4 regions of the Shewanella sp. MMG014 genome follow, and region 3 is predicted to be linked to each of the others. Evidence: predicted binding sites of a transcription regulator. Region 3 holds the regulator's gene; each other region holds the start of a gene.

Region 1 (5,024 bases), on a different contig from region 3:
TTGTATGCCGACCCTTACTCTGACTTTGGTCGCTTAGCAATGGAATTATGGCGAGCTTGTCGTTTAGTCGTTGATACGGGTATTCACTCTAAAAAGTGGACGCGTGAACAAGGTATTCAATACTATGTGGACAATACACCTAATGCGGAATCTGACGCTATCAAAATGGTAGAACGCCATATTGTAATGCCTGGACAAGCAACGGCATACAAAGTTGGTATGATAAAAATTCTAGAACTACGTGAAGATGCTAAAAAGCAATTGGGTGATAAATTTGATATTCGCCAATTCCACACACTGATCCTAGAAAATGGCCCTGTACCGCTAGATGTATTAGAAGCGAAAGTAACTGACTGGGTAAATGCCAGTAAGTAACAACTCGCTGACTGCTTTCTTTCAAGACAAAAAAGCCACTGATATCAGTGGCTTTTTTATATTATCTAATTCACATTCAAGCCGTTGGCTGAATAAATAGATAGCTTTATATTCTGGGTTAGGAATATAGGAAGAATCTAGTCACTCAATCTCACATTAGCAGCTAATGTAACAAAGTAAGACTATTTGAAATCAACACCCTAACACTGTAGCTAGGTTATTTTAGATAAAAATAACCCCAGCACAAAGTCTGGGGTAAACCAATATAAACTAGGATGATGGTTTCAAAGCCGGCATTGTTCTAATTTTAAAACCGTTGCCAGCAGTGATTCAAAACTTGCGAAGTTGCTGGTTTGCACATTTTGATGAAAAGGGGTCATTTCTCAACAAGATGCGTGACTCAAACCATTCCGAATCAACTGAAATCTATTGTATTGATTTAAGAACATAGTTCAAGTCGTACCGTTTAAATTGTTTTAGCTACAAAACAAAAAATACACTGTACATTTTTCAAACACAAACAATTAACCACCTGTTTTTTAATGAAAAATAAAAAAGCCGCACAATAATGAGCGGCTTTATTTTAAATTTCGAACAATGTTTCCATATATTCTTACGTAATTTAACCCTTATATGCGTATTTATTTACGTAATTTGTATAAGTGATCAAATTTAGCATCCCAGTATGGCGTGCTACCAATGTGCCCCTTAATAAAGTCAATGAATGCGCTGACTTTTGGTGCAAGATGTTTACGACGAGGGTAAACCGCTTGAAGTGGTAAGTTATTGGTTAACTGCCAATCAGGTAGTAAAGGAACTAAAGTCCCTTGCTCAATTTCGTCTTCCATGAGGTAACTTGCAAGATACGCAATGCCTAAGCCGCTGACAGCGGCGGATTTAAGTGCAGGTGCATTATCAACACGGAAGTTACCAGAAACACCGATCTCACAGTAATCTTCACCTTTCTTGAACTGCCACATACTGTGTTCATGCCACTCACCTTGATATACAAGACAGTTATGATCAACTAACTGTTCTGGGCGAGAAATTGTGCCATGTTGAGCAATATACTCAGGTGATGCAGCTAAAAGGAACTGACACTTCATTAAAGGACGTGCCACCATGCCCAAAGGTAATTGCTCAGACATAGTTAATAGTAAATCTAACCCTTCGCTGACCACGTCAACCTTATGATCCAATAAGCTAACCTGTAGCTCTAACTCAGGGTGTTTAGCCATAAACTCAGGTAATGCAGGGATAATATGCATAGTACCGAACGACTGCGAAATACCTACTTTCAATACACCACGAGTAGCATCATTAAGATTGTGCACACTCGCCACGGCTTGCTCTGCATCTCTTAGCAGCTCTTCACCTTGGATATAAAGTAAGTTCCCGGCCTCAGTAAGACTCAAACTACGTGTAGTACGTTGAATAAGTTGAACCCCAAGTTTATGTTCAAGATCAGCAACCTGAGTACTTACTTTGGATTTAGATATACTCAGTCTTCTCGCTGCAGCGCTGAAACTACCAGCACGGGCAACATGAGTAAAAATAGCAATAGGTTCTAACAGTTCTAACATTGGAGTCGCCTTACGCTGTTTACGACATTAAAAATAGTTTTTGGTATGCAAATAACTGTAACTTGCCCGAAACAAAACTGAGCAAAAATCAGTCAGGAATGCAGTGTAAAAATAATACACAGAACACCAAAAAAGAAATTAAATACAGATAATCCGTTATCTTGAATAACCAACCAAAACTAAAACAATAAGTTAATAGGTTAGCAATTCAGTTTTATAATTTTAGGAGTATACCAAAAAAACTATAAATGGCTCTATATTTATAATATACAATTTTTTTATCAGAACAAATAATTAGTTTCTTAGAAATGTCGTTGAATAAGGGGATTAAGCGGATTAATAACGAAAAAGCCCCTGCAAAAGGTTGCAGGGGAAGGTCAGGTACATTTTAACAATGCTATAAATTGAACAATCAAGATAATGAATAATTACCGCTAAAGAATAGGTAATTGTTATTACCTTAAGCTTCACTCAAGCTTAAAGAGTCACTCAAGATAAATTACTCATATAACTCGTGATCTAATGTTGCTAATTGGTAATCAGACAACTGAGGGATAGACTGGCGCATCTCACCTTCTATAATCATAAGTTCTTCAAAGTCTTCACAAATCTTTTCAGCTTTCGCTTCGATAGCTTCTGATTGCTCAGCAACTTGTAACTCAATATCCTCGCCCATTTTTTCCATTTTCTTTCCGAACGAGTCCATTTTCTCTTCGAAGCTACCACCTTCTGAAGACATCATTTCAGCACCAAGGGCCATCATAAAACTGCCCATAGAATTTTCTATCATCGCTTCCATTTCTTTCTGGAAGTCTTCATTGAATGCTTGCTCAATTGATGATTCAGTCGCTCTTAGATAGAATTTATCGCCTTGCTGATAAGCAGCTTCATCCAAGCGGCTTTGAATGCCTGCTAACATTTCATCAAGCTTAGCCCCTGTCGCATCACCAAAAATTGGCGTAAGCGCTAAACTCACAGCGTCGGTGGCAAGTACGACGACTTCATTAACGAGATCGATAATTTCTGGAACTTGCTTAGATAAGCCTTCAGAATAATCTGACACTAAGTTTTGTTGCTTAGCGTTAAGTTTAATTTTATTACCTTCAACAAATAATTCGCCCATTTCGACACGATATAACTCTTGGCCTTTTTCACTAACGAGTAGTTTTTGCGGTTCTACCGTCACATCATAATTTAAGGTTACATTGCATTGCTGATCTTCAATTGACAGTTTAGCCATTGCAGGGTTGAAGGCGCCAGCTGTAAAAATTAATCCTGATAATGCAATGCCTTTAAGTAACCCTGTGTTGGTATAATTTAACGTTTTCATTAGCCATTTCCTTGCTGTTAAACAAATACAATCTTTCACGACTAGACTGTATTTTTAATAATAAGTGAACCAAAACTCTATTAAGTGACTTAGCGCCAGTTAAAGAACGCTTTACTTAATCCATATAAAGCACACAGCGTGCCAAAATAGATAAATCATTATATTTCAAACAATTAAGAAAACATTCTAGCAACGAATTAGGCGGGATTACTAAAAAAGTTTACTCAGTTTGCGTGAGATTAACCATAAAGTGGTTTATTTCACACATTAATAATATAAGTTCATCAGCGCTTTTCTGCGCCGATAGCAGAATAAAGATCGCCTAATTAGAGCAGGTTATAATTCAGCCGTCTTGGGGCTGAAAATTTTGAACCGTAAGATTTTGAAACCTAAAGTTTTGAAACTGAAAGTATTGAGACTGAAAGTATTGAAGAGGAAAGACTTGAAATACGACGTATTGAAGTAAAAAGCATTAAGCCGCTTTTAAAATATCGAGCGGCCTAGAGATTGCGAAAGGTGTTCTAGCATGTGTGTGCCAGCGAGTGAGTTGCCATTTTGATCAAGTTCAGGTGACCAAACACAAATGGACATGTCTCCAGGAATTACAGCAATGATGCCACCGCCTACGCCACTTTTACCCGGCATACCAACTCGATAGGCAAACTCCCCTGCACCATCATATAAACCTGATGTAGCAAGCAAAGCATTCAGCTGGCGAGTTTGTACAGGTGTAATCAACTGATGACCTTGTAAGGTTTTCCCTCGATTAGCTAAATAGAACATCGCTTTTGATAAATCCGCGCAGTTCATTTTTAATGAACAGTAATGAAAGTAACTTTTTAATACCGTATCAACATTACCTTCGAAATTTCCAAAAGACTTCATTAAGTAAGCAATAGAGGCATTTCTAGCGCTGAATTTGAACTCAGAGTTAGCCACATTCTTGTCAAAACAAATATGTGAGTTACCACTAAGCTTTCGTACTTCTTCCAACATACGATGCTTAGGGGCGCTTTGTCTTGCTTGAATCAAATCGGCAATCACTAAAGCACCGGCATTAATAAAGGGATTTCGCGGGATCCCGCGTTCTAATTCAACTTGTACAAGCGAATTAAAGGACTGACCCGAAGGTTCTTTACCTACTCGACACCAAATTTCATCTTCAGAATACAAACTCAACGCCAGAGTTAAACTAAATACTTTGGAGATACTTTGAATTGAAAATGGCTCAAGATAGTCGCCAGCGCCCACAGTTTGACCATCAGCTGTGGTGACTGCTATGGCAATTTTATTCGGATCGACATTACCCAATGCTGGTATGTAGTTTGCGACCTTCCCAGAACCAATAAGTGGCCGAACTTTGTCGACCACTTGTTCTAGCAATATTTGCTCAGGCATCGGCTATATTAGCCCCACCAGATATCATAAAGTGCACTAACTTCAAGTTGAGGCACTTTTTTCGATTCCCAAAATGCTTTCACAGCAGCAACGTCTTCTTCAGTACATTTACCGATTTGCTGCGTTGCAATAATACCTTCCCACATTTTATGACCGCCGCCATGGAAGCCTAATTTACGAGGCTCGATAACTTGATCGATAAACTCGTCAACAGCTTTATCAATATCCTCTTCAGAAATTGATTCTTCGAACGTCCAGTTGACATCAAAACCAAGTTCTTGGAACTCATCAACGCGTAACTTTTTACGTAAACGGCGAGTACGATTCTTAGCCATGTT
Region 2 (5,024 bases), on a different contig from region 3:
CCGCGATATTTCTTGGTGGACCAGGCGCGTTATTTTGGATGTGGTGTACGGCGTTAGTCGGTATGGCTACCAAGTTTGCAGAAGCTGTCTTAGCGGTTAAATTTCGTGAAAAAGATGGAAATGGTAATCATGTGGGCGGTCCCATGTATTACATCAAGAATGGTTTAGGCAGCAAATGGGCTTGGTTAGGCACGTTATTTGCGCTTTTAGGCTCTCTTGCCGGTTTTGGTATAGGTAACACTGTGCAAACCAACTCAGTTGCTGACGCAATGAGCAGCAACTTTGGTGTGCCTAACTGGATTACTGGTTTAGTGCTGATGGTGCTTGTGGGTGCTGTATTGATGGGTGGTATCAAACGCATCGCAGACGTTGCCGGTAAACTTGTCCCTTTAATGACCCTATTTTATATCACAGCTGGCTTAGCCGTGTTAGTTGTTTATGCTGACCAAGTACCAGCCGCATTTCAGTTGATTATTCATAGTGCATTTAACCCTGTAGCTGCCCAAGGTGGTTTTGCAGGTGCCGCTGTGTGGGCTGCTATTCGTTTTGGTGTCGCTCGTGGTGTGTTCTCAAATGAAGCTGGCTTAGGTAGTGCGCCTATTGCCCATGCTGCTGCGCAAACCAATGAGCCTGTTAAACAAGGCTTAGTGGCGATGTTAGGTACGTTTATCGACACGATTATTGTTTGTTCGATTACCGGTTTGGCTATTATTGTATCGGGAGCATGGACTTCGGGTGAAACAGGCGCTGCGTTAACATCCTTTGCGTTTTCACATGCACTGCCTATGGGAAATTATATTGTTGCCGTTGCATTAGCTGTATTTGCTTTTACGACCATCCTAGGTTGGAGCTTTTACAGTGAAAAATGCATGCAGTATTTATTTGGTGATAAAGTCGTCAAGCCATTTAGATTAATTTGGACCTTAGTGGTACCGATTGGTGCTGTGAGTTCGCTTGAGTTTATTTGGTTACTTGCAGATACATTAAATGCCATGATGGCTATTCCAAACTTGATTGCATTAGCATTGTTAAGCCCTGTGGTATTTGCACTAACCCGTGAATACTTTGCTAAACAAAAGCAGTTAAATGCGCAAGGATAAAAAATGGATTAGGCATACACTGGGATGTGTATGCCAACAAAAAGGGATTTTATGAAGATAGATAACATTATAAGCGTATATACAATCTGTTTGCTGAGTGTCGTGCTTGCTGGTTGTAATGGCGTTAAATTTCGCACCAATGCAGAAGAGTATGTAGTCGCTAAGGTTGAGGCTTCAACCGTTGATTTGTATTCACCAAGTGAACTTTATAATCACGAAAACGACCCATTAGGTGAAGTGTTTACTTCTTTTTGCAGTGTGTCGGCAGATCATTTGCGTTATCCGATTCCAAGTCTAAGCGCATTGAAAAACGATTTAAGAGGTCAAACGGCTGATAGGGGCGGCAATGCACTGGTTATCACTGAATGTGGTGAGCAGAAGTATCCGACTTGCACAGTATATCTGGAGTGCACAGGCTTAGCGTATTACCTTAAGTCGTGGGATTAATTTGGCAAGCTAAGTAAGGTTAAGTGAAGTTTAAAAATCATCTTCTAAGTCGTCACCTAAACTTTTACGTAATTCTGCTTGTTCAAGATAGTCATCTAAGCGTCGTTTAACTTGACGTTTTCGTTCAATAATTTCAGCTGAACGTTTATTTCTTGGTGATACCATTGCGTCGATTTCTGTATCGTTAGGAATGCTTTCAGTAATATTAGCCATTATTCTACCCTCTATTTCATGCTTATTTGTGGTGTCCCTGTGTGACAAATAAGCTGTAAATATCAAAGGTAGCCTTTAGCCGTGCTTTGATATCATGGGTATTGAGCGCTGAAGCTTACGATATTCCTGTAAAACAACCACGAAGAATATGCATTCAAATTGCACCCAAAGGTTTACTTACTCCTATAAATTCAATGTAGCAGTTATTTATTTTTTTGCTTAACGCAGTTATCAAAAAGTTTCTTTGACACACAAAAACGCCACTCATTAGAGTGGCGTTTGAGGTGTAACAATTGGCACGATGCCGACCTAAGCTAGTTCGTATTGGTGCCAGATTGAATGACTATGGCTTATAAACCAAAGCTGTACGAGTAGCCTAGTACAATTTTTGCGTCGTCATCATCTAAATCTGTATCAGATGCAGTAAATGAAACAGTACCGTAATCAGTATCAGAGCTTAACGATACATTGTATTCTGAGTAGCTATCAGTACCATACCAGCTAGTAATGATATCGCCATCTGAATAACCGTAATGCACGCCTAAAGACAGTGATTCAGTTAGTGGGAATGTGAGGTTAGCTTGTGCATACATCATGTCTTTTGAATCAAGTGGATCAGAAGCAATATCATCGCCGCCATTGACAGTGTGTGAATAAGAAACATCTAACCATTTCCATGCTAAACCAACAGTGACTTCACCAAAATCAACACTACCAGGAGAATCTGGGTAGGCATAATAAAGGTAGTTAATATCGTAGCTTAAATCTTCAGTGATATTACCACCGTAACCTGCGTAAATATCTAACTCGTAACTTGTGCCATCACCAAAATCAACGTTTGAAGCCCAACCACCGACATAAAAGCCAGAATCAGCGGCATAATCAATACCACCCTGTACAGCTGCACCGTTATCAGTTTGGCTTACACCACGCCATAGGTAGTTTGACGTCGCGCCGATATTACCGGTGACTTCTGCTAATGCAGAACCAGATAATAATAAGCTTGTAGATAGCGCAATAGCTTTATATAAGGTTTTTTTCATTTTCATTCCCTCAAAGTTTTTATTATTCATTTCACCTGTTGCTTGATTATCGGGCAGCAAGGTTCAATGTTGATTTCATCTGTATGAGTTATTGCTAATGATGTGCCATGTTTATAAATGCTTTACTATTAATGGTTTATGTTCTTTCGCACTATGATGTAGCAAAAATGTTGCATGGTATTGAGGCAGGGGTGCACTTTTTTTGTGCAGTTTTGGGTCGGATTTCTAATAGAAAGGTGATCAATAGACATAAAAAAACCTCCGAAGTGGAGGTTTTATTTTCAAGCAGTTAATCTTAGTTAACGCTATCTTTTAATGTTTTACCCGCTTTGAACTTTGGTACAGTCGCTTCAGCAATTTGAATTTCTTTGCCAGTCTGTGGGTTGCGGCCAGTACGAGCTGCGCGTACAGAGGTTTCAAAAGAACCAAAACCTACGATAGAAATTTTGTCACCATTTTTCATGGCTTCAGTAACAGCTTCTTCAAAAGACTTTAGTGCGCGGCCAGCTTCTGCTTTAGTTAACTCAGCATTTTCTGCAATTTTTGCAATTAATTCACTTTTGTTCATGTTGATATTCTCTGCTTTCCATAGATGTGTTTATTTAAAACTAGATTAACATGCCATAAGCCATGGGGCTTTGAAAGCATTTTATCTGATAAATGTGTAGCAATAGGGCATTTTGGTGACATTTACGACGTAAATGACCCCTTTGCCCAGCTTTTGGGGCGAAAATGACGAGTGCCACAGTAAAATTAATCTTCTAATAGTTGATACAGCAGCTGCTTAACCAGTTTAGGCTCAAAAGGTTTATCGCAAAGTGCATTCACTCCTGCACTTGATACATTACTAAGATGTGTATCATTGGCTTCAGATGAGACCATTAATATTGGGATATGGGATTGCTGACTTTCATTGCGAATATATTGGGTCAGTGCTAGACCGTCGACACTCGGCATGTTGTAGTCTGTGATGACTAGGTCAAACATCTGTTGCTGCATGAGTTCTATTGCTTGCGCCCCATCTTCAGCTTCGCTAATGATTCTAATGCCTAAGTTGCCAATGGTTCGCTTAATGACATTACGTGCCATTCGGCTATCATCAACCACTAATGTACGAATATCTTGTACATCAAAATGACTTAAATCCAGTTCATCGTTGCTGATTAAATCGATGGTTGAATTGAGCGCAGTCGCTAGGTGATCGGCATCGAATGGTTTCGGTAGAATGGCGACGACCCCTGATTGCCTGAACACTTCAAGTTGTTCGCGTCGACACTCACTAGAGACCAGCATAAATTGAATGTCATTAAATTGAGTGCTTTGCTTGATGAAACTGAGCAAGTCGGTTGCTTCGCCATCTGAAAAGTGTAAAGCGCTGATGACTAAATCAGGAGTATGTCTTGAGATAATGTCTTTCGCATCAGTGATACTTGATGCAGTTTGAATGCTATTTACACCTTCTTGTTGTAGGCGTGCGGTGATAATTTTACGCTGAGTATCTGAAGGCTCTAGCAATAAAATTGATAGTTCACTGGGGGATAGGTGGCCCATAAATGACTTCTTCTTATTTATTATAAATGCGTCTTATGGGCACATTTTACCTTAAGCTTCTACGTGAATATAGCTATTCTTGCACAAGACATTAACAATCAGGTTTCAAATACTGCGTGGTTTTTTGGCTAAACGCGACCCAATATTGGTACCCCAAAATGAGCACCGCACTCAGTGCAATAGCCGGTACAGGTATACTCACTCCGTTGAATTCGACTTTTACATCTTCAGGGGTGATTTGATAGGCAATAATAGCTGTTGTGGATAAAGCTAACATCGCCAATGTTTGGATTGCGAGGTATATTTTTAACACTAAACTGGCCCAGTGAGTGCGTTTAACGAGTCCAAATAGCACTGGTATTACGCCAATCGTAAACAGATCGATTCCTTGAATGGCGTATGAACGTAGCAAAGCCAGAATAGACAATAAGACGTAAAATGCCATCAATATGATCAGTCTGCGAGGGAGCGAATTGTTAACGGTACTGAATTTAGTCATGAGGTATTGTTATTGATAGTAAAGCAATGAGTTCGTTGTGGTGTAGAATAACGCGAGTTGAGATATTTTGGTGAATAGTTTCCAAAAAGATTAGGAAAAGTGACATGACAGAAGCTGAATTTTGGGACTTAGTGACGCGTACTGAGCCGCAACAATCAGAGCAGCAGTGCC
Region 3 (5,024 bases):
ATTTAAATGCCGAAGAGTTAGAGCTTTTAAGTCAGGTAGAAGGAACATATGAAGCAAAGTAAAACACTGACATTTTCACTCAATAAGCTTATGAAAACAGACTTTATTAGAAAAAGTATTCTGGGTATGAGCCTAATGGGATTGAGCTTAGTGACAGTCACCGGCGCTCATGCCAAAGAAGGTGATTTACAACAAGAGCTTAAAGTCGCTGCCGTCAGCCAAAAAGCAGATATTAAAAACAACCAAGTGATTTTCTTCGGCCCAGTGAATGTGACGCAAGGCACCATTAATATTAATGCCGATCAATTACGTGCATTCAGTGAAGAATCAGGTGGCAAAAAAACCATGATTGCGACAGGTAATCCAGCCACATTCTCACAAGAACTCGATGATGGCCGTATCGGTACCGCAAGTGCAAACGAAATAAAATATGAGCTTTCGACCAGTATTTTAACCTTAAAAGGCAATGCAAAACTTGACCAGGCAGGCAGTCAGGTTACTGGTAATCTCATTAGCTATAATATTGATAAACAGCAACTGATCGCTGAAAGCACAGGTGAAGGAAAAGACAGAGTTATCACAATTTTTCAGCCAGAAAATTACCCTGACTTGAATAAAGAAAACGAAGAACTTGATAACTCAGACGAAGCGCCGTTAGAAAATAATGATTCGCTTGATAACCCAGATGCTGATACGACTGACAATGCATCTAACAATGTAACTGAGAATCAAACAGTGACTCCTGAGGCAAATGCTGTTGAAACTAACACTGATGCCCTCCTTGAATCAGTCACCCCTCAAGAATCTGATATTCAAAACTCAACCAATGCAGACATAACGACCCCTGCGGCAGAGCAAAAGCAATAATGACACAAATTACCTTAACAGCTGAGAACTTAGCAAAAAGCTATAAAAGCCGCCAAGTTGTCAAAAACGTTAGCCTAACCGTTAAAACGGGTCAGATTGTTGGTCTTTTAGGGCCAAATGGTGCAGGTAAAACCACAACCTTTTATATGGTTGTTGGCTTAGTCAAAAGCGATAAAGGTCGTATTTTGATTGATTCTGACGACTTGACTGCAGACCCAATGCATTTACGTGCTCGTAAAGGTATTGGTTACTTACCTCAAGAAGCCAGTATTTTTAGAAAACTCACTGTGCACGATAACATCATGGCAGTGCTGCAAACCCGTAAAACCTTATCGAGTGAGCAACGAATCGAAGAGTTAGAGCACTTATTAGAAGAGTTCAATATTACCCATATTCGTGACAGCCAAGGTATGGCTCTATCAGGTGGTGAACGTCGACGTGTAGAAATAGCACGCGCTTTAGCCGCCAATCCTAAGTTTATTTTATTAGATGAACCATTTGCGGGTGTTGATCCTATCTCTGTGATAGATATTAAGAAAATTATTCAACAACTAAAAAATCGTGGTCTTGGCGTATTGATTACCGACCATAATGTCCGTGAAACACTTGATGTATGTGAGCGTGCGTATATTGTCAGCCACGGAGATTTAATTGCTGAAGGTACGCCTGCTGAGATCTTAGACAATCAGCAAGTCAGGTCAGTATACTTAGGTGAGCAATTCAAGCTATAGTTAGCATTCTTTAGTGTACAAGCATGGCATTTTCGCGGCCAACCAGTCCCACTTTTTAGCGTTATACACTAGACTCAAAACGTAACGCTAATTTTTGGCAAAGTAGAACCCAAGTTCGGTTAAAGTCTAGCTAACACTTACAAAAGTGCTAGACCCATAACATTGTAGTCGCGATGATGAAATTCAATTAGGGATAAGCGGTAAATGAAAGCCTCACTCCAACTTAAAATGGGTCAACACCTGACAATGACCCCGCAGTTGCAACAAGCCATTCGCTTATTGCAACTTTCCTCTTTGGAGCTACAGCAAGAAATTCAGCAAGCACTTGACTCAAATCCTCTTCTTGAGCTTGAGGATGAGTTTGCCAAAGCAAAAGAACCAGTCAAAGACAATGCTCAGCAAACTGACACCGATTTTAGCGATAACAGCCAAGTCAGCGTAGAAAAAGACACCTCATCAGTCGATACCACAGAGTCACTTACGAAAGAGTCCATGCCTGAAGACTTACCAATGGATACCACTTGGGATGAAGTCTACACCGCCTCTCCTAACTCAGGTTCTGGCGCTGTAAGCCGTGATGACGATATGCCATTTCAAGGTGAAACGACTGAAGGTTTGTACGAACATTTAGAATGGCAAAAAAACTTAACCCCATTTTCTGAAAATGACCTCGCCATTGCGACAGCCATCATCGACGCAATTGATGATAGAGGTTACTTAACCCAATCAACAGAAGATATTCTCGATGCACTCGGTCTTGAGGATATTGAACTTGATGAGGTTGAAGCCGTATTAAAGCGTGTACAACATTTTGATCCAGTGGGTGTCGCTGCAAGAAATTTAAGCGAATGTTTGATGATTCAATTGGGACAATACCCAAGCGAAATCCCTTGCATAGAAAATGTAAAATTACTGATATCTGAACACCTAGATTTAATAGCAGGCCGTGATTTCAGATTACTAATGCGTAAAACCAAGCTTAAAGAAGATGATTTACGCGAAGCGATTCAATTTATCCAAACACTGAACCCTCGCCCAGGGTTACAAATTACTCCAATCAAAGATGAGTACGTCATCCCAGATGTCACAGTGTTTAAAAAGAATGGCCGTTGGGTCGTTGAATTAAACCCAGATAATATGCCTAAAATAGGCGTAAATCAGCAATATGCGGCCATGGCAAAAGGCTCAGCCAATCAAGCTGACAGCCAATTCATTCGCGGTCACTTACAAGAAGCCAAATGGTTTATTAAAAGTATTGAAAGCCGCAATGAAACCCTGTTAAAAGTGGCAAATTGTATTGTTCAATTCCAGCAAGGTTTCTTTGAGTTCGGCGAAGAAGCCATGAAGCCTATGGTATTAAATGATATTGCCGAAGCGGTAGAGATGCATGAATCGACCATCTCACGGGTTACAACTCAAAAATATATGCACACCCCTCGCGGCCTTTTTGAACTAAAATACTTCTTCTCTAGCCACGTAAGTACCGATGATGGCGGAGAGTGTTCTTCTACAGCAATCAGAGCCTTTATCAAAAAGCTGGTCGCCGCAGAAAACCAGAAAAAGCCACTTAGCGATAGTAAAATGGCGACGCTACTGGCAGAACAAGGGATCAATGTTGCTCGGCGTACGATCGCCAAATATCGTGAAGCAATGCTCATCCCTCCCTCAAACCAACGCAAAAGCTTATAAGCCTTTGTTATTGGAGGATGATCTATGCAAATTAACCTGACTGGACACCATATCGAAATTACTCAATCTTTACGTGAGTATGTGCAAACTAAGTTTTCAAAGCTTGAACGTCACTTCGAACAGATCAATAATGTTCACGTTGTGCTCAATGTACAAAAGTTACAACAGATTGCCGAAGCTAAATTGCACCTCAAAGGAGGTGAAGTTTTTGCCGTATCTCAAAACGCAGATATGTATGTCGCAATTGACGCCCTGATAGACAAATTAGACCGTCAGGTAATTAAACACAAAGAGAAGTTAATTAAACACTAACGATGGAACTTCGCACCATCCTGCAGCCGGCGTGCACTACCTGTGCCACTCCGGGCAGTAAGAAAAAGGTACTGGAACTTATCAGCAATTTAATGGCTGACCAGTACCCTACTCTATCTTCACAAGCTATTTTCGAAAGTTTAATAGCACGTGAAAAAATGGGTAGCACAGGTATCGGCAATGGCATTGCGATTCCACATGGGCGTTTAGACGACATTGAATCGCCGATCGCTATTTTGATCAAATGTGAAGAAGCTATCGACTTTGATGCTATTGATAAGAAGCCAGTAGACATTTTATTTGCCTTATTGGTTCCTTCTGAGCAATGTCAGCAACACTTAAGCACGTTATCAAGTATGGCTGAGAAATTAAGCGATAAACTCATCCTTAAAAGACTTCGAAAGAGTCATGACGCTACAGAACTGTATCAGGTTATTACTGCATGAAACTTGTCATCGTATCAGGACGATCGGGCTCAGGTAAGTCAGTTGCTTTAAGAGTGTTAGAGGATTTAGGTTATTACTGTGTTGATAACCTACCTCTCCCACTGATTGGCAGCCTACTAGAGCAGCTAAAAGGAAATAACGAACTTGTCGCCATCAGTGTTGATGTGCGTAATATCGAAGAGCAAGGCAAAGTATTAGAGCAGCAAATCGCTTTGTTGTCCGACGATACCACGATCATTAGTTTATTTTTAAATGCCAATGATCAAGTACTGCTTAAACGATACAGTGAAACACGTCGATTACACCCGCTGTCAAAAAATCAAATCTCATTACAAGAAGCGATTCAACTTGAAGGTCGATTGCTCGAGCCAATCGCCAAAATGGTTGATCACTACATCGACACATCTCAGCTGAATATTTACGATTTGAGCGATCAAGTCCGACAAATTCTTATGGGCAGTGTTGATAAAGAATTAGTCATTCACTTTGAATCATTTGGATTCAAGCACGGTATGCCTACTGAAGCCGACTTTATGTTTGATGTCCGCTTTTTGCCAAACCCACATTGGGAGCCTGAGTTAAGACCATTAACGGGTCTTGATCAACCAGTACAAGAATTCTTAGGCAGACAACCCCTAGTCAATAAGTTCATCTGGCAGATTGAGAATTTATTTGATACTTGGATGCCGCATCTTGAGCGCAATAATCGCAGTTACCTTACCATCGCGATTGGCTGCACAGGTGGACAGCATCGCTCGGTTTATATTGCAGATCAACTCACACAGCGCTTCAGTAACAGTAAACACCAAGTTAGCGCTCGCCACCGAGAGCTCAACCTGTGACGATGAATATCTCCAGAGAAATCACCATCAGTAATAAACTTGGGCTTCATGCTCGAGCGGCAACAAAATTAGCTATATTGGCTACAGAATTTAAAGCCTGCATTACCTTGATTCAAGGTGACAAACAAGCCAGCGCT
Region 4 (5,024 bases), on a different contig from region 3:
TGAAAAACAACTTGAAGTCGTTTGCTACCCTTATAGGCATACCCATGGTTCAGGCTTCATTACTATCTTGTCTATATCGAGCGACATAAGACGAGAATAAGAAAGTGCTAAAACCAATCGGCAGCTATAACGCGATCAACTTCGTAAACTCCGTTAGTACGTCAGACATCTATATAAGCGACTAACCTAAATCACACTTGTGTAAAGACGTAAGAAAGCTGTCCACGGCTTGAAACATTTGTTTTCTTGAAAATGTTTTGAATGTGCATTTTGACTGTATTAATCGAAATACTTAAGTTTGCTGCAATTTGCTCATTAGATAAGCCTTGGCAAACCAAAGACAGCACTTGCTGTTCTTTTTTGGTGGTTAATGACAGTAGCTCAGTTTGACGTTGTGTAATAGGTTGGCGGTTTCTTGATTGAATATAATGAGACATCGCATCATGACTGAAATACAATTTATTGTTGTCCAGATTCTTAAAGGCTTCGATGATCTCAATAATCGATGCATCAAAAGACAGTCCACCATGAAACCCATTTGCGATGAGCAAACTTTCAGTGTCAGAGGTCAATTGAGGGCAAAAAGCCAAATGTTTGCCGTCTGCAAGTAATTCTGCCGATAAGTTAGGGATGTGTAATTTGGGATCACTGACATAGTGCAGTAGAATTTTTTTGTGGTGCTCTGCTTGTTGCCACTGGAGGTTAAGCGGGTCGTGGCTAATGGTATTACACTTTAAAAGTTCAGTAATCTGGCAAAGCTGTTGGGTCAAACTTTCAGGTATTTCACCTAAAAAAATATCCGATACAATCATGTCACATCCTTGTTTATAAAACTCGACTATTGAAGATCCTTAACAATAGGTTCGTGAATAATAATTATTCTTAATCACAGTGTCCAGCAATAAGTGATGAGTTAGCAATTTAATTGATCCGAAATGTTTACAAGGTGAATTTTATGTAAATGCAATGTTATTTGTTGTTTTTAATTAGTTAGTTTACTATAAGTCGAAAATTTATAATAAAAGGATACTGCTGGGTATGAATAACAAAGGAAATGGGGTGACTTTTATCGGTCCCGAGACTTCATTGGATGGAGAAATGACGGTAAAAGGACCTGCTTTGATCGCTGGTCAAGTCAAAGGTGTTATTCGTTCAACAGACCAAGTTAAAATTGAAGTAGGTGGCGAAATTGACGGTGAACTTTACTGTCAAGAGTTACGTGTTTGTGGTGTTTTCAAAGGAAAATTACACTGTAACAGTCTCGTTATCGTAAGCTCTGGTGTGGTTGAAGGTGATGTTTCGAGTCATAAAATGGAAATTTATGATGGTGGTCAATTCTTAGGTGCAAGAACTAAAGGCCCTGAGCAAGGTGTATTACCTGAGCTAGCAGCTGATGAACAGCCTGTTGCTCCTTATTCTCAACCTTTTAATGATGAGCCGGCTTACGCATCCCCAAAGCCTGAAGCGCCTATTGCAGAGGCGCCGATAGCTCAGGCTGCAAAAGTGAGTAATGTTAACGTAATGGCCGAGCCTATTACTAACGTTGCTGTTGACACTCCTAAAGTAAAAACTGAAATAAAGCCTGATGTAACGCCTGAGATTAAGCCAGAGTTTGTCGCTGATGAAATGACAGTTAAGACTGATGTCAAGTCAGAAAAACCGGCTCAAGCACAAGAGATTCGTACTCCTGCACCATTAAATAGCGTGCCAGAAAGCGAACCAATGCCAGCGCCTAAGCCGATGTCAAAACTTGAGATTAAGCCACAACCAAATCCTCAAGCTCAGTTAGCGGCAAAAGCAGCAGCAGAAAAAGCGCAACAAAAGAAATCAGGTGCGACTAAATTTGTTGTTGCCGGTGTGGTATTAGCTGCAGCGGCAGCTGGTGCAGTAGTTATAAAGCCTGAATTAGGCGAAGCCTTGATGGCGAAAATTAATTCAACGACGAACACGCAATCAGCAAAATCTGAACCAGCAGTAGAAGATGCAAGTATTGCCAACGTTGAAACTACTGCAGCAGTTGAAGTTATTGATGCTGAAACAGCCCTCGCTGAGCTAGATCAAGCTGCAGCAGCTAAAGCCGTTGAAGCTGAAGCGGCGACAGAGCTTGTTGCAGATGTTAGCGAAACGTCTTCTGACAGTGTTGATGAGTCTATCAATGAGACTTTGGCTGATGAACAAGCTGATTTATTAGCAGAACTAGAAGGCGTTGACAGTGAATTGACTGCCGACATCAATACAGAAGCTGATGATATTGTCGAAAGTGCTGCAGCGTCAGTTGAAGATGACAAAACAAAAGTTGATAGCCTACTTGCTGATTTATTAGCAGAAGAGCGAGCTGACTCTACAGAAGCGGCTGAAGCGACTGAAGAAGCAACGACAACAGCGGGCAATTTATAAGCCTTAAAGCTTAATTTTACATGTTTAAAGGCCCTCATTTGAGGGTCTTTTTTATGCCTGAAACCCAGTGTGATACCACTCGGCGCAACGCTTTTTTTCCTCAGATTTTGACAACATACCAACTTCTTTAGCCCATCCTTTAATCTATCGTTGTTTTGATTTTTATCCGTAAGTTTACTTTTCTTCTTGGAGTTTCAATTGTTATTGAGTGCTTATTTCTATTAGAACACGAATGAATTAATAGCTCTTTTGAGTCAATTTTGGAGACGAGAAGGATGCGCTAATCTTGTGCGCACCGAAATAGCGCTGCACTTATATGGTGCGAAAGTTTGAGGTTATTGACTGCAATAAATTAAATATTTCAACAAAAACATTATCTTACAAGTTTGGCCTAATGATTGAATTGTTATTGCAAACAAATTTATAACAATCACACTTTTGGAGGTCGAGATGAAACTCGTCAGCGCTATCATCAAGCCGTTTAAATTGGATGATGTCCGAGAAGCAATTGCAGGAATGGGCATTGAGGGAATGACTGTTACTGAAGTTAAAGGCTTTGGACGTCAAAAAGGTCACACAGAACTTTATCGTGGCGCAGAATATCAAGTTGATTTTCTTCCTAAAGTAAAATTAGAAATTGCGACAAAATCTGAAAATTTAGACATGCTAATTGAAGCTATCACAACAGCAGCTCACACCGGCAAGATTGGTGACGGCAAAATTTTCGTAACTGATCTTGAACAAGCAATCCGTATTCGTACGGGTGAGCTTGATAACGAAGCATTATAAGGGGGCTGAAATGGAAGAGTTAGCAGCGTTAGGAACAACAGTAACAGAATTACGATTTGCACTAGATACATTCTACTTTTTGATTTCAGGTGCGTTAGTGATGTGGATGGCAGCAGGTTTTGCCATGCTTGAAGCGGGTTTAGTTCGTTCAAAGAACACCACAGAAATTTTAACTAAAAACGTTTGTTTATATTCAATTGCCTGTGTCATGTACCTACTTGTCGGTTACAACATTATGTATGTTGATAATGTTGAAGCGGGTTGGTTACCTTCATTTGGTTCATTAATAGGGTCACAATCAGCCGATGCGGATCACGCACTTGAGTCAGATTTCTTCTTCCAAGTTGTGTTTGTCGCTACTGCAATGTCGATTGTGTCTGGTGCTGTTGCTGAACGTATGAAGCTATGGTCATTTTTACTTTTCTCAGTGGTATTAACAGGTGTTATTTACCCAATTGAAGGATACTGGACATGGGGTGGTGGTTTCATTTCTGCTGCTGGTTTTGTTGATTTTGCAGGTAGTGGTATCGTGCACATGGCTGGTGCAGCAGCAGCGATTGCTGGCGTACTGTTACTTGGAGCTCGTAAAGGGAAATACGGCGCGAATGGCGCAGTAAACCCAATTCCTGGTTCAAACTTACCAATGGCGACATTAGGTATGTTTATCCTATGGATGGGTTGGTTTGGTTTTAACGGTGGTTCTCAGTTATTAGTATCAGATGCTGAAAATGCATCAGCAGTAGCAAAAATCTTTGTTAACACAAACTCTGCAGCCGCATTTGGTGCAGTATCAGCACTCATTGTTTGTAAAATTGTTTGGGGTAAAGCTGATTTAACCATGATTTTAAATGGTGCATTAGCTGGTTTAGTAGCTATTACCGCTGACCCATTATCGCCTTCATTATTGATGTCTGCAGTTATCGGTGTCGTTGCTGGTGGTGTGGTTATTTTCTCAATCGTTGGTTTTGACCGCATTAAAATCGATGACCCAGTAGGTGCAATTTCGGTGCATGGTGTATGTGGTTTCCTAGGCTTAATGCTAGTGCCATTATCAAATGCTGACGCAAGCTTTGGCTCGCAGTTATTTGGTGCTGCAGCAATCTTCACTTGGGTATTTGCCGCTTCATTTGCTGTTTGGTTTGTCCTTAAAGCAACTGTTGGTATTCGTGTTACTGAAGAAGAAGAGTATAACGGTATGGATGCATCAGACTGTGGTGTTGATGCATACCCAGAGTTTGTATCGATTAAATCAGCGGGTTAATAACTGAAAAATCGTGTATAAAAGCAGAGCTATTTAGCTCTGCTTTTTTGTTATACTGATGAAATACCAATGCTCTTATTTGAATAGGTCTCACTATGGCTAAGTCACTTAGGTTAACGCTTCTTATTAGTGTTATAGCACTTGCGGGAATAACGATGACTACGCTAAGCCATGCGGGTAAAGTTGTGGTTCGTAAATCATCTGACCCCTTTGATGCCTTTGCCGTTAGAGATGCGGTTCAGCAGGATCATCAGTGGCAAGAAATGCTACGTATGCAACAACAAATTCAAATCCTTCAAGCGTTGCCTTTAGGGTGCCTCGCAGTCGCTGTCCCATACCATTATTATAATTGTGCAGGCAGTATGTACCGACCTTACATGCATCAAAATCAAGAGTTATTTATTCAAATTGACCCGCCTAAAATACCACAAGTAAAGTAATTACTATCTTCTTGGTGATGTGCTTCGCTATGTTCTTAGCGATATACATTGCCCAGTTTATTCTGTTTCAGTTGATTGTTGCTGAACAGCCTTAACCTTATTGAAAATATTTTTTGTCACATTTATATATCTCAATT

The links. The regulator sigma-54, encoded in region 3, starts transcription at its own class of promoters, with help from an activator protein. The targets are predictions, from matches to a motif close to GTTGGCACGNNNNTNGNNT.
Region 1: J8L86_RS01825 (YggN family protein) is a predicted target of sigma-54. The motif match lies at 3,416-3,434, and genes of this name have one in related genera.
Region 2: J8L86_RS12280 (TorF family putative porin) is a predicted target of sigma-54. The motif match lies at 2,895-2,913, and genes of this name have one in related genera.
Region 4: J8L86_RS11635 (P-II family nitrogen regulator) is a predicted target of sigma-54. The motif match lies at 2,783-2,801, and genes of this name have one in related genera.

The regions. Positions count from the first base shown of each region.
Region 1 is NZ_JAGJDZ010000001.1:440,056-445,079, forward strand. Features, by position in the region: gene J8L86_RS01815 (DUF885 domain-containing protein) at 1-375, shown strand, start outside; gene J8L86_RS01820 (LysR family transcriptional regulator) at 1,017-1,958, opposite strand; gene J8L86_RS01825 (YggN family protein) at 2,458-3,288, opposite strand; gene glsB (glutaminase B) at 3,772-4,686, opposite strand; gene J8L86_RS01835 (50S ribosome-binding protein YggL) at 4,695-5,021, opposite strand.
Region 2 is NZ_JAGJDZ010000006.1:320,417-325,440, reverse strand. Features, by position in the region: gene J8L86_RS12295 (sodium:alanine symporter family protein) at 1-1,100, shown strand, start outside; gene J8L86_RS12290 (hypothetical protein) at 1,152-1,547, shown strand; gene J8L86_RS12285 (hypothetical protein) at 1,578-1,760, opposite strand; gene J8L86_RS12280 (TorF family putative porin) at 2,111-2,803, opposite strand; gene J8L86_RS12275 (HU family DNA-binding protein) at 3,099-3,371, opposite strand; gene J8L86_RS12270 (response regulator) at 3,557-4,354, opposite strand; gene J8L86_RS12265 (hypothetical protein) at 4,446-4,799, opposite strand; gene J8L86_RS12260 (DUF4240 domain-containing protein) at 4,958-5,024, shown strand, end outside.
Region 3 is NZ_JAGJDZ010000003.1:199,110-204,133, reverse strand. Features, by position in the region: gene lptC (LPS export ABC transporter periplasmic protein LptC) at 1-62, shown strand, start outside; partial or broken gene lptA (lipopolysaccharide transport periplasmic protein LptA) at 127-609, shown strand; gene lptB (LPS export ABC transporter ATP-binding protein) at 867-1,598, shown strand; gene J8L86_RS06135 (RNA polymerase factor sigma-54) at 1,803-3,287, shown strand; gene hpf (ribosome hibernation promoting factor) at 3,312-3,599, shown strand; gene ptsN (PTS IIA-like nitrogen regulatory protein PtsN) at 3,602-4,045, shown strand; gene rapZ (RNase adapter RapZ) at 4,042-4,887, shown strand; gene J8L86_RS06115 (HPr family phosphocarrier protein) at 4,890-5,024, shown strand, end outside.
Region 4 is NZ_JAGJDZ010000006.1:153,055-158,078, reverse strand. Features, by position in the region: gene J8L86_RS11645 (response regulator transcription factor) at 192-812, opposite strand; gene J8L86_RS11640 (polymer-forming cytoskeletal protein) at 1,039-2,397, shown strand; gene J8L86_RS11635 (P-II family nitrogen regulator) at 2,848-3,186, shown strand; gene J8L86_RS11630 (ammonium transporter) at 3,197-4,447, shown strand; gene J8L86_RS11625 (hypothetical protein) at 4,603-4,887, shown strand.